Regions from separate parts of the Pseudomonas putida genome, predicted to be linked through region 1. Evidence: riboswitches for the same ligand, from Rfam matches in the RefSeq annotation. Region 1 holds a riboswitch; each other region holds the start of a gene.
What was found. Region 1 has a riboswitch for cobalamin ahead of C2H86_RS22175 (ABC transporter substrate-binding protein). Riboswitches for the same ligand answer to the same signal wherever they lie in the genome.

Region 2: linked by a shared signal. The riboswitch ahead of cobW (cobalamin biosynthesis protein CobW) and the one ahead of C2H86_RS22175 (ABC transporter substrate-binding protein) in region 1 are both predicted to bind cobalamin.
Region 3: linked by a shared signal. The riboswitch ahead of C2H86_RS25140 (CbtB domain-containing protein) and the one ahead of C2H86_RS22175 (ABC transporter substrate-binding protein) in region 1 are both predicted to bind cobalamin.

Annotation. Positions count from the first base shown of each region.
Region 1 covers NZ_CP026115.2:4,842,493-4,845,760, forward strand. The annotation lists gene C2H86_RS22170 (FecCD family ABC transporter permease) at 1-964, opposite strand, end outside; gene C2H86_RS22175 (ABC transporter substrate-binding protein) at 964-1,974, opposite strand; cobalamin riboswitch at 2,083-2,284, opposite strand; gene C2H86_RS22180 (DUF1624 domain-containing protein) at 2,314-3,268, opposite strand, start outside.
Region 2 covers NZ_CP026115.2:5,977,019-5,980,286, reverse strand. The annotation lists gene fni (type 2 isopentenyl-diphosphate Delta-isomerase) at 1-657, opposite strand, end outside; cobalamin riboswitch at 1,102-1,311, shown strand; gene cobW (cobalamin biosynthesis protein CobW) at 1,412-2,479, shown strand; gene cobN (cobaltochelatase subunit CobN) at 2,483-3,268, shown strand, end outside.
Region 3 covers NZ_CP026115.2:5,527,156-5,530,423, forward strand. The annotation lists gene cobM (precorrin-4 C(11)-methyltransferase) at 1-202, opposite strand, end outside; gene C2H86_RS25130 (cobalamin biosynthesis protein) at 233-625, opposite strand; gene C2H86_RS25135 (CbtA family protein) at 643-1,335, opposite strand; gene C2H86_RS25140 (CbtB domain-containing protein) at 1,343-1,528, opposite strand; cobalamin riboswitch at 1,638-1,860, opposite strand; gene C2H86_RS28250 (hypothetical protein) at 2,034-2,195, shown strand; gene C2H86_RS25145 (hypothetical protein) at 2,259-2,573, opposite strand; gene C2H86_RS25150 (hypothetical protein) at 2,821-3,189, shown strand.

The DNA of each region.
Region 1 (3,268 bases):
CGATCAAGGCGGTGACCACGCCGACCGGAATCACCTGGCCAGTTATCAACGTGCGCGACAGCACATCGGCGGCAATCAGGAACAGCGCGCCGCCCAGGGCGCTGGCCGGCAGCAGCCGGCCATGGCCGGGCCCGAGCAGCAGGCGAAGGGCGTGGGGGATGACCAGGCCGACGAAACCGATGGCGCCGACGATCGACACCATCACGGCCGTTACCAGAGCCGCGCAACTGATCAGCAGCAACTGCGTGCGGCGCACGGCGATGCCCAGCGAGGCCGCCGAGTCGGCGCCGAAGGTGAAGGCATCCAGCGCCCGGCGGTGCCACAGGCATACCACCAGCCCGAACAGCGCCACCGGCAACGCCATCCACACCGACGGCCAGCGCACGCCGCTGAGGTTGCCCAGCAACCAGAACAGGATGCCGCGCGCCTGCTCGGCGGTGGCCGACTTGGTGATGAGGAAGGCGGTGAGGGCCGTGAACAGCTGCGAGCCGGCGATGCCGGCGAGGATCACCTGGGCGTTGTTGCTGCTCGGCCCGGCCGCTCGGGCCAGCACCAGCACCAGGGCAAAGGCCGCCAGGGCACCGATGAAGGCGCCGCCGGACATGCTCAGGGCGACACTGCCCAGGCCCAGCAGGCCGACCAGCACTGCACCGGTCGAAGCGCCGGCGGACAGCCCGAGCAGGTAGGGCTCGGCCAGTGGGTTACGCAACAGCGCCTGCAGGATCACCCCGCAGGTCGCCAGACCTGCACCGCAAGCAGCGGCGACCAGCGAGCGGGTCAGGCGGTAGTTCCAGACGATGCCCGCGTCGATCGGGTCGACCGGGTATCCGGCCTGCCACAGGTGGTTGGCCAGCACCTGGAAAACCAAGTTCGGTGACAGGTTGGTCTCGCCAATGGCGGTACCGGCCAGCACGGCCGCGAGCAGGGCCAGCACGGCCAGGGCGGTGTAGGGCAGGGCGTTCATCACTGCGCTGCTTTACCGCTGGCAAAGGCCGCAGACAAGGTCTGCAAACCACGGAACAGGCGGATGCCGGCCTGCATGGCGTCGGCGTCGAGGATGATGATTCGGTTGTTCTTTACCGCGTCCATGTTCTTCGTCACCGGGTCGCTGCGCAGGAATTCGAGCTTCTTCTGGTAGTCGTCTGCAGGGAAACGGCGGCGGTCCATGCGCGCGATGATCAGCCAGGTCGGGTTGGCCTTGGCCAGGGTTTCCCAGCCCACGGTCGGCCATTCCTCGGTCGATTCGACCACGTTGCGCACGCCCAGGGTGCGCAACATGAAGTCGGCCACGCCCTGGCGGCCGGCGACGTAGGGGTCGATGTCGAGGTCGGCGCTGGAGAACCAGAACAGTGCCGAAGTCTGCGACAGGTCCTTGCCGGCCAGCTGCTGCTTCGCGCTATCCAGGCGTGCCTTGAGGTCGGTGTTCAGCGCCGCGCCACGGTCCTGCACGTCGAAGATCTCGGCCAGCTGGCTGACACTCTTGTAGATGCTCTCGACCTGGAACGCCTGCAGGCGGGTGCCGTCGGCGCCGACCAGGTTGTCCTTGCCTTCGCAGTCCGAGGGCAGCAGGTAGGTGGGGATCTTCAGCTCACTGAACTGCTCGCGGGTGGCGACCACGCCCTGAGCGCCGACCATCCACTCGAACTGCACGGCCACCAGTTGTGGGCGCTTGCCGACCACCGCCTCGAAGCTTGGGTCGTTGTCGGCCAGGCGCGGCACCTTGGCGTTCACCGCCTGGTATTCGGGGAGCACGTTGTTGAACCACAGCGAGGTGCCGGCCAGCTTGTCGCCCAGGCCCAGTGCATAGAGCATCTCGGTGCCGGCCTGGCCGATGGTGACTGCGCGCTCGGGCGCCTGGGCGAAGGTCTGCGGCGCGCCGCAGTTGTCGATGGTCAGCGGGTAGTGGGTGGCGGCAGCCTGGGCCAGGCCAGTCAGGCTCAGGCCGGCCAGCAAGGATGTGAAGCGCAGCAGCATGCGGGGCGATCTCCTATCGGTCAGTTCTGGTGAGGAACGCACGGACAGGCATCGCCGGCCCTCGCAGGCGCGAGGGCAGCACAGATGGCCATCCCGGACACCCCGCCGGTTGGTGAATGTATGCCGGCAGGTCTCCTGACTGGTGCGTCGTCACCTGGCTCCGGCCTTCCCGGATCATTGATCCAGTGGCATCGATGGAGCAGGCTCGGCACCTACAGTTGCGGGGGCAGTTCCGTTTGGCGCGCCAATGGTGGCGGGCCTGGGATTCCCTGTTAGTTCCGTGGTGGAAACCGGCGGGCCGCATGGTAGACCATCAGGTCGCCGGGTGAAAACGTTTAATCAGAAGTACTTGAGCCAGGCGATGTCACGCCGGCGGGCCTTGAGCCGGGCGAACCAGCGCACGGGCAGGTACAGCGCCACGGCCAGCAACACCGCGCTTAGCCACACCGCGCCGATGCCGTCGAAGCCGAAGTAGTCGCCGTGGTTGAGGCCCAGCAGCGCTACGCAGGCCAGGTACAGCAGCTTGAGCACATACAGGTGCAGCAGGTAGAAGAACATCGGCGCTGCGCCGAACACCGCCAGGGCGCTGATCCAGCGGGCCAGCCCGGCGCGCTCGAAGGCGCGCAGCAACAGCAGGCCGCAACCCAGGGTCAGGGCCAGGAACAGCAACGAGGGTGGGTACTTGGTGATGTTGAAGAAGCTCATCAGCGTCTGGGTGACGGTCGGGTAACCGCTCCAAGGCGCCTCGCCGTAACCGTTGTAGAGGCGCAGCACCATGAAACCGAGCAGGGCGATGACGCCGGCCATCAGCAGGCGGTGCTGGCGCTCACCGGCGTCGCTGCCACGGGCGAACCACGGGCCGAGGCCGTAGCCCAGGGCGATCACGCCGATCCACGGCAGCACCGGGTAGGAGGTGCGCAGGCGCAGGTTCTCCGAGACCTCCAGCCAGCCACGGTCATGCAGGATCGCCCACGGCACATGCAGGGCCGATTCCACGCCAAAGTGCAGACCATCGAGCAGGTTGTGCCCGGCGATGATCAGCGCGCCCAGGGCGAGCAGGGCAGGACGCGGCAGCCACACCAGCAGCGACAGGGCGATCATGCTCACGCCGATGGCCCAGATCACCTGCATGTAGACCACGCTCGGCGGCAGTTGGAAGGTCCAGGCGAAGTTGACCAGGGTGAACTCCAGCACCACCAGGAACAGCCCGCGCTTGAACAGGAACGCCGACACATCGCTGCGGCCCTGGTATTTCTCGCCATACAACCAGGCCGACAGGCCGGTGAGCAGGACG
Region 2 (3,268 bases), 1.1 Mb from region 1:
ACCGGCGACATCGACCATGGCTACACCTGCGTCACACAGCATGCGCGCCACGCTGGGTGAAATGCCTGCGCCGACTTCCTTGGCGATCACTGGCGTGGGCAGTTGGGAGGTCAGGGTTTCGATGCGTTCGAGTACGCCGCGCCAGTCACGGTCGCCTTCAGGCTGTACGGCTTCCTGCAGGGGGTTCAGGTGGATGATCAGGGCATTGGCCTGCAGGGTGTCGATTGCGCGGCGCGCCAGGTCCAGGCCGTCGGCCTCTCGCAACTGGGCGGCGCCGAGGTTGGCCAGTAGCGGCACATCCGGTGCCAGGCGGCGTAGCTCGCCGGTCAGGCCTTGGTCCTGGTTGCTGCGCAGGCTCACACGCTGCGAGCCGACGCCCATGGCGATGCCCAGTGCCTGGGCGGCTTCGGCGAGGTGCTGGTTGATGAAGCGTGCGCGTTCGGCGCCACCGGTCATGGAACTGATCAGCAGCGGGGCGCGTAGGGCACAGCCGAACAGCTCGGTGCTCAGGTCGACGTCGTCCAGGGCCATTTCGGGTAATGCGCAGTGCTCGAAGCGCAGCGCCGACCAGCCGGGGTCTACGGCGTGCGTGGGGGTGCCGGTCAGCACGATGTCCAGGTGATCGTCCTTGCGTTGGCTTAGCGGGGTTTTCTTCATGCCGGCTCCGTTTTGAAGGGGGCAGCAGGGATACAACATATATAGATAAGTTGAAAATTGGCACAGCATCAGGCATTGGCGTGTGCCGCTGGTTCCTTTCCATGGATGCTTGGTTTGTGATTGTGTGAGGGCTGGCAGGTGTTCGCCGGTAGTCTTGCAGTGCCTTTGAGATCGAGCGCCGCCCGCGCGGCGCATCGCGAGCTTCGCTCGCTCCTACGTTTGTTTTTGGCCAATAATGCCTGTGACACGCGCGCGACCGCCTTGTTTGTACGACGCGATATCGAGACATGCGCCAAGGGATTCGCGCGAAAATCCCACAGGTTAACTGGCCCGAAACAAACGTAGGAGCGAGCAAAGCTCGCGATGCGCCGCGCGGGCGGCGCGCGATCTGACAGGCGCTGCAAGGTTTTCGGCGGGCACCAGTTGACCCCCCGCCCACCCCCGCGTAGCCTTGCGACTTCGAGGTTCTTCGGCCCTGCCGAAGCTAAGACGGGAACGCGGTACAAGCCGCGGCTGCCCCCGCAACTGTAAGCACCGACAATGGATCGACACAGCCACTGCGCCGCGCGCGGGAAGGCGTCATCCCGCCAGTTTCTTGCTGCCAAGAGCTGGAGCGGTGCAAGCCAGGAGACCTGCCTCGAGCCGAATTCGACTTTCAACCGGGCGGGGTGATCCGGTGGCGAACAAGCCCGGCCGGCCTGGCCTGCGGCTTTCGTCCCGTGTGCCCGCGCCAACCTGCCAAGGGCAACGCGACATGAAAACACTGGCCAAGCTCCCCGTCACCATCGTTACCGGCTTCCTCGGCTCGGGCAAGACCACCTTGCTCCGCCACATGCTCGACAACGCCCAGGGCCGCCGCATCGCGGTCATCGTCAACGAATTCGGCGAGCTTGGCATCGACGGCGAAATCCTCAAGCAATGCAGCATCGGCTGCACCGAGGAAGAAGCCAGCGGCCGCGTCTATGAATTGGCCAACGGCTGCCTGTGCTGCACCGTGCAGGAAGAGTTCTTCCCGGTAATGCGCGAACTGGTCGCACGCCGCGGCGACCTCGATCACATCCTCATCGAAACCAGCGGCCTGGCATTGCCCAAGCCCCTGGTTCAAGCCTTCCAGTGGCCGGAAATCCGCAACGCCTGCACCGTTGACGCGGTGATCACCGTGGTCGACAGCCCGGCCGTGGCAGCCGGCACCTTCGCCGCCTACCCGGACCAGGTCGACGCCCAACGCAAGCTTGACCCCAACCTGGACCACGAATCGCCGCTGCACGAACTGTTCGCTGACCAGCTGGCCAGCGCCGACCTGGTGGTGCTGAACAAGGCCGACCTGATCGACGCCGAAGGCCTGGCCAAGGTCCGTGCCGAAGTGGCCGAGGAGCTGCCACCGGCGGTCAAGGTGATCGAAGCCAGCAGCGGCCGGCTGCCGCTGGAAGTACTGCTGGGCGTGGGCGCGGAGTCCGAGGCGCACATCGATGGCCGTCGTACTCACCACGATTCCCACCATGACGGCGATGATCACGACGATCACGACCACGACGCCTTCGACTCGATCTCCATCGACCTGCCCGAAGCCGACGAAAGCCTGCTGCTCGATGCCCTGACCCAGCTGGTGGTGGAGTTCGGCATCCTGCGCGCCAAGGGCTTCGCGGCCATCCCCGGCAAGCCGATGCGCCTGCTGGTGCAGGGCGTGGGTACCCGTTTCGACAAGCACTTCGACCGTGCCTGGCGCGCCGACGAGCCACGCATCACCCGTCTGGTGCTGATTGGCCAGGACCTCGACGCCACGCAACTGGAAGCGCGCCTGCGCCAGGCCCTGGGCGCCTGACCCATGCACCTGCTGCGGACCCAGCCCGGCGGCTTCGTGCCGGACGACAGCATCGCCGACCTCGGCCAGACACCCGCCGACCTGGTGATTCTCTGCAGCGGCGACTCGCACCTGGCATTGCTCGCCGAAACCGCCGAGCAACTGCCGGACGATTTCCCCAGCCTGCGCCTGGCCAACCCGATGCAAGTGCAGAACCATGCCTCGGTCGACCTGTATGTCGACGAGGTCCTGTGCCATGCCAAGGTGATCCTGGTGTCGCTGCACGGCGGTGTCGGTTACTGGCGCTATGGCGTCGAACAACTGGTCGAGCTGGCGGCACGGGGCGTGCAGCTGATTCTGGTCCCCGGCGATGACCGCCCGGACCCTGAGCTGACCGGTCTCGGGACAGTCACCGGCGAGCCGGCAGAGCGCCTCTGGCACTACCTGCGCCAGGGCGGCAAGAGCAACGCTGTCAACCTGTTCAAATGCCTGGCCAGCCAGTGGCTGGGGCGCGATTACCGTTGGGACGAACCGCAGCCTTTGCCGCGGACTTCGGTGTATCACCCGCGCAAACCCAGTGCGCTGCTAGAGGACTGGTACAGCCAGTGGAACCCCGAACACCCGGTGGCGCCATTGCTGTTCTATCGTTCCCACCTGCAGGCCGCCAACACCGCCTTCATCGACGTGTTCTGCGAGCGCTTGCAGGCCGCCGGCCTCAACCCGCTGCCCATCGCAGTGGCCAGCCTCAAGGAAAGCGCCTGCCTGGAGCAAGTCGAGGCCTGGCTGGACGAAGTGGGCGCAGAGGTGTTG
Region 3 (3,268 bases), 680 kb from region 1:
CGGTGCGGATGGCGTCGATGATTTGCTCGAGGTGCAGTTCGGCGCTGTTGATGACCGTCTCGGCCTGATGCCCTTCGAGCACCGCCGCAGGTACCAGCGAACCGGCATAGATGATCACCGGGCACTGACGGATCAGGCGTTGGCCCTTGACCGTGATCAGTTCCGGGTCGCCGGGGCCGGCGCCGATGAAGTAGACCGTCATGGCAGATCCTTGAAATGATGAAAGAAGCGATTATCCGGCAGAGGCCAGTGCCAGGGTAGCGGGGCCGCGCACCTGACGGGTTACCCTGAGTGTGGCGCCGGCGTGACTGAGGCTGGCCAGGGCCAGTGCTGTGCTCTCGGCAACGCCCCAGCAGCCGCTGTGGGCGTAGGCGACTGCGGAGCGGTGGCTGAGCTGGGGTTCGTACGCCTGCAGTTGCTCGGTAGCGAAAACTACCAACGGCAGGGCGTAGCGTGCGGCGAGTTGTTGCAGGCCTGGCTCGTCGGCCTTGCCCGCGATGCTGGCAAAGCCGCGAAGTGCTGTGGCGGTCAGGCCGTGACGCTGCAGCACTTCATGCAGCAACACGTCGAGGACGTCCACCGGGCAACCCCGACGGCAGCCGAAGCCGGCGTACAGCGCCGGCAATGGCTGGTCGATGGCCATCAGGCGTGGCTGGAGCGGCGATACAGCCAGGCGCTGAGCAGGCCCAGGGCTACCCAGAAGACCGCGTTGGTCAGCCAGGAAGCGATCTTGAACTGAGCCTCAAGGGCTTGCGGGGCCAGGCTTTCATGGGCTTCCGGCTGCGGAGCGCCAATCACGTGCGGCACCACCAGCAAGACGGCGCCCAGTGCCTTGAGCAAGCCATGGCGTGCGAACACCAGCAGGGCCAGGCCCACTGCGGTCGCGGCTGCGGTGCCGATCCACCAGCTCTGGCGCTGACCGAGGTCGGCTGCGGCAGTGCCTGGCAGTTCCGGCGGCAAGCCCAGGGTAGGGGCCAGGCAGAACACGGCAAAACCGGCCAACCCCCACAGCGCTCCCGTGCTGGTACGGCCTGGTTCACGCAGGCTGTACAGGGCGGCGAGGATCAGGGCGAAGCCGACGGCAACCACCAGATTGCCGCCGGTGGTCGACAGGATGCGCTGCCAGCCATCTTCTGGCGACCAAGCTTCCTCGCTGTGGGTGTGGCCAGCGCTGGCTTCGTCGCCGTGGCTGTGGTGCTCGGCTGCCGGAGCGGCCGATTCATAGGTTTCCGCCTCGAGGATCAGCGGTGCGACCCAAAAGCTTTGCAGCAGGGTCAGCAACAGAGCGGCGAGCAGGCCGCTGAACCCGGCAGTGCGGGCGATACGCTTGATCATGGCAGCCTCAGTGGCAAGGGAATGCGGCGCTGTGGCGGGTGTCGTGCGCGGCGTTGTGCACGGCTTCGATGTGCGAGAACCCGGCAAAGTACACCAGGCACAGGCCGAGCAGGCTGGCACCGACGGCAATGACCACGCGCTGGCTGAGGGTGACGGGGGTAGTGATGTTGTGTTTGGCGCTGGTGATGGGCATGACGCGATCCTCTGCTTTGCTTTTGCTTTTTAGAAGGCAATGGGGACAAGCGCGGCAGCCCCGGGCACGAGGGCGCCCGAGGGAATGCGACAGCGCCCGCCCTCCGCGGGGTGTTCATGAACGCCAGGCCGGTCTCCGGGCTTGCGAGGAGGAGCTGGGCTCCTTGAAAAGCATCACCTTCCCATGCCGGACTGCGTGGCACAGTGGTCTGGACGCTTCGCTCGCTTACCGTTGCGGGGGCAGCACCGGATTTGCCCGGCCCTGACAAGGGCCTGCGACGCACCGATTTCCCGTTTCACCCTCGATGGGGCACCTGACGCAAGGCGTTAGGAGAGCACGCGGCGAAGGTGGCGTCAAATGCAAAGGTGCATGGGGCCAGGCCTGTACCACGCAACTGTAAAGAAATGGAAAAGCTCGCCAGGCTGCCCGGTCTGGAAATTACACTTGCAACGCTGTTCTGCCTTCCATCCGGCAGGGCACCCGTTTTTGCTTTTGGAGCGTTGCAATGAAGTTGAAGCATGTATTGCGTGCCGCCGTGGTGGCTGCATTGGTATCCACGCTGGCAGGTTGCTGGATGTTCATGCCGCCAGGTGGCGGTGGTGGGCATGGTGGGGGGCATGGCGGCCCAGGCATGATGGGCGGCGGGCACGGTGGTGGCCCACGCTGACAGTACTGAAGCTGACGGCTGTTCGCTCACCGGCCAAGGGCTGGGCGGATAGCCTGGCTACCGTCATGAATCTTCGAGCAACCGCCCAGGGTTGAAGAAGAATGATGCAATCATCACGGCGCTGATCACACCCAAGGCGTCCGCGACCAGCAACAGGAATTCGCTGCCAGCCCCCAGCAGCGCCTGCTGGCCGATGGCCACGCTCGTGCCATGGGGGAAGGCGGCGATGCCCAGCAGGGCGAGCGCCAGCGCGGCTGACAGCAGCTTGCTGTAGGTCTTGCCGAACGCCAGCGTATAGGCCCAGAACACAAAGATGCTGAACACGGCAAGTCCTGTGGAGATCACGAACTGGGCGAGTATTTCCAGCCACCACACCATGGGACTCTCCTGAACGTTGCGCGTGGTCGATACGCATGAGAATCATGGCTGATTGAAATCGTTCCGCTCGGCTAAAGAAATAATGCGAAAGCCGGAAAGTTGCCAGTCATGGACCATTGCCCATATAGCAAACAAGCCTATTGTGCTGTGCACTTTGCGCAGTACCATGGGCACACGAGAACTAAAAAGGGCGTTCGGCTTGGCCACTCTTTCGTCAGTTATCGATGGGGCAGCAGGAGCGTGTCGCGTGAAGAGTTCAAGATCGGTCGCAGGCGCAATACTGTTAACCACTTTTGCCACGCTGTTGATGGCCGGGTGTGCACAGAATCGGGATGTGCGCGATGGCCATGATTATACGTCCGGTACTACCGATAGAAGCACGACCGCTTATCTGGGGTGTGTCAAAGGCGAACTTCAAGGTAACGTGAAAACCTATGAGGTCGATGGCGACAACTCGGTGAAACTGTACGTCGAAAGTACCGACCTCACCCAGGCCGCTGGTTTGGTAGAACTGCACGGCACGGGAACCGAGCGTCAGTTCACGGCTTACCAGCGCGACGCCTGGTACGACCATGGCAGGCTGCTCGATGCTGCCTTGATGTGTAAAAAAGCCTGAAGCATTGCTCTGCAAGAGCAAAAAGCCCGCGCACATGAGAGCGGGCTTTTTGCGATGGGTGCTGATCCATCAGCGAGGT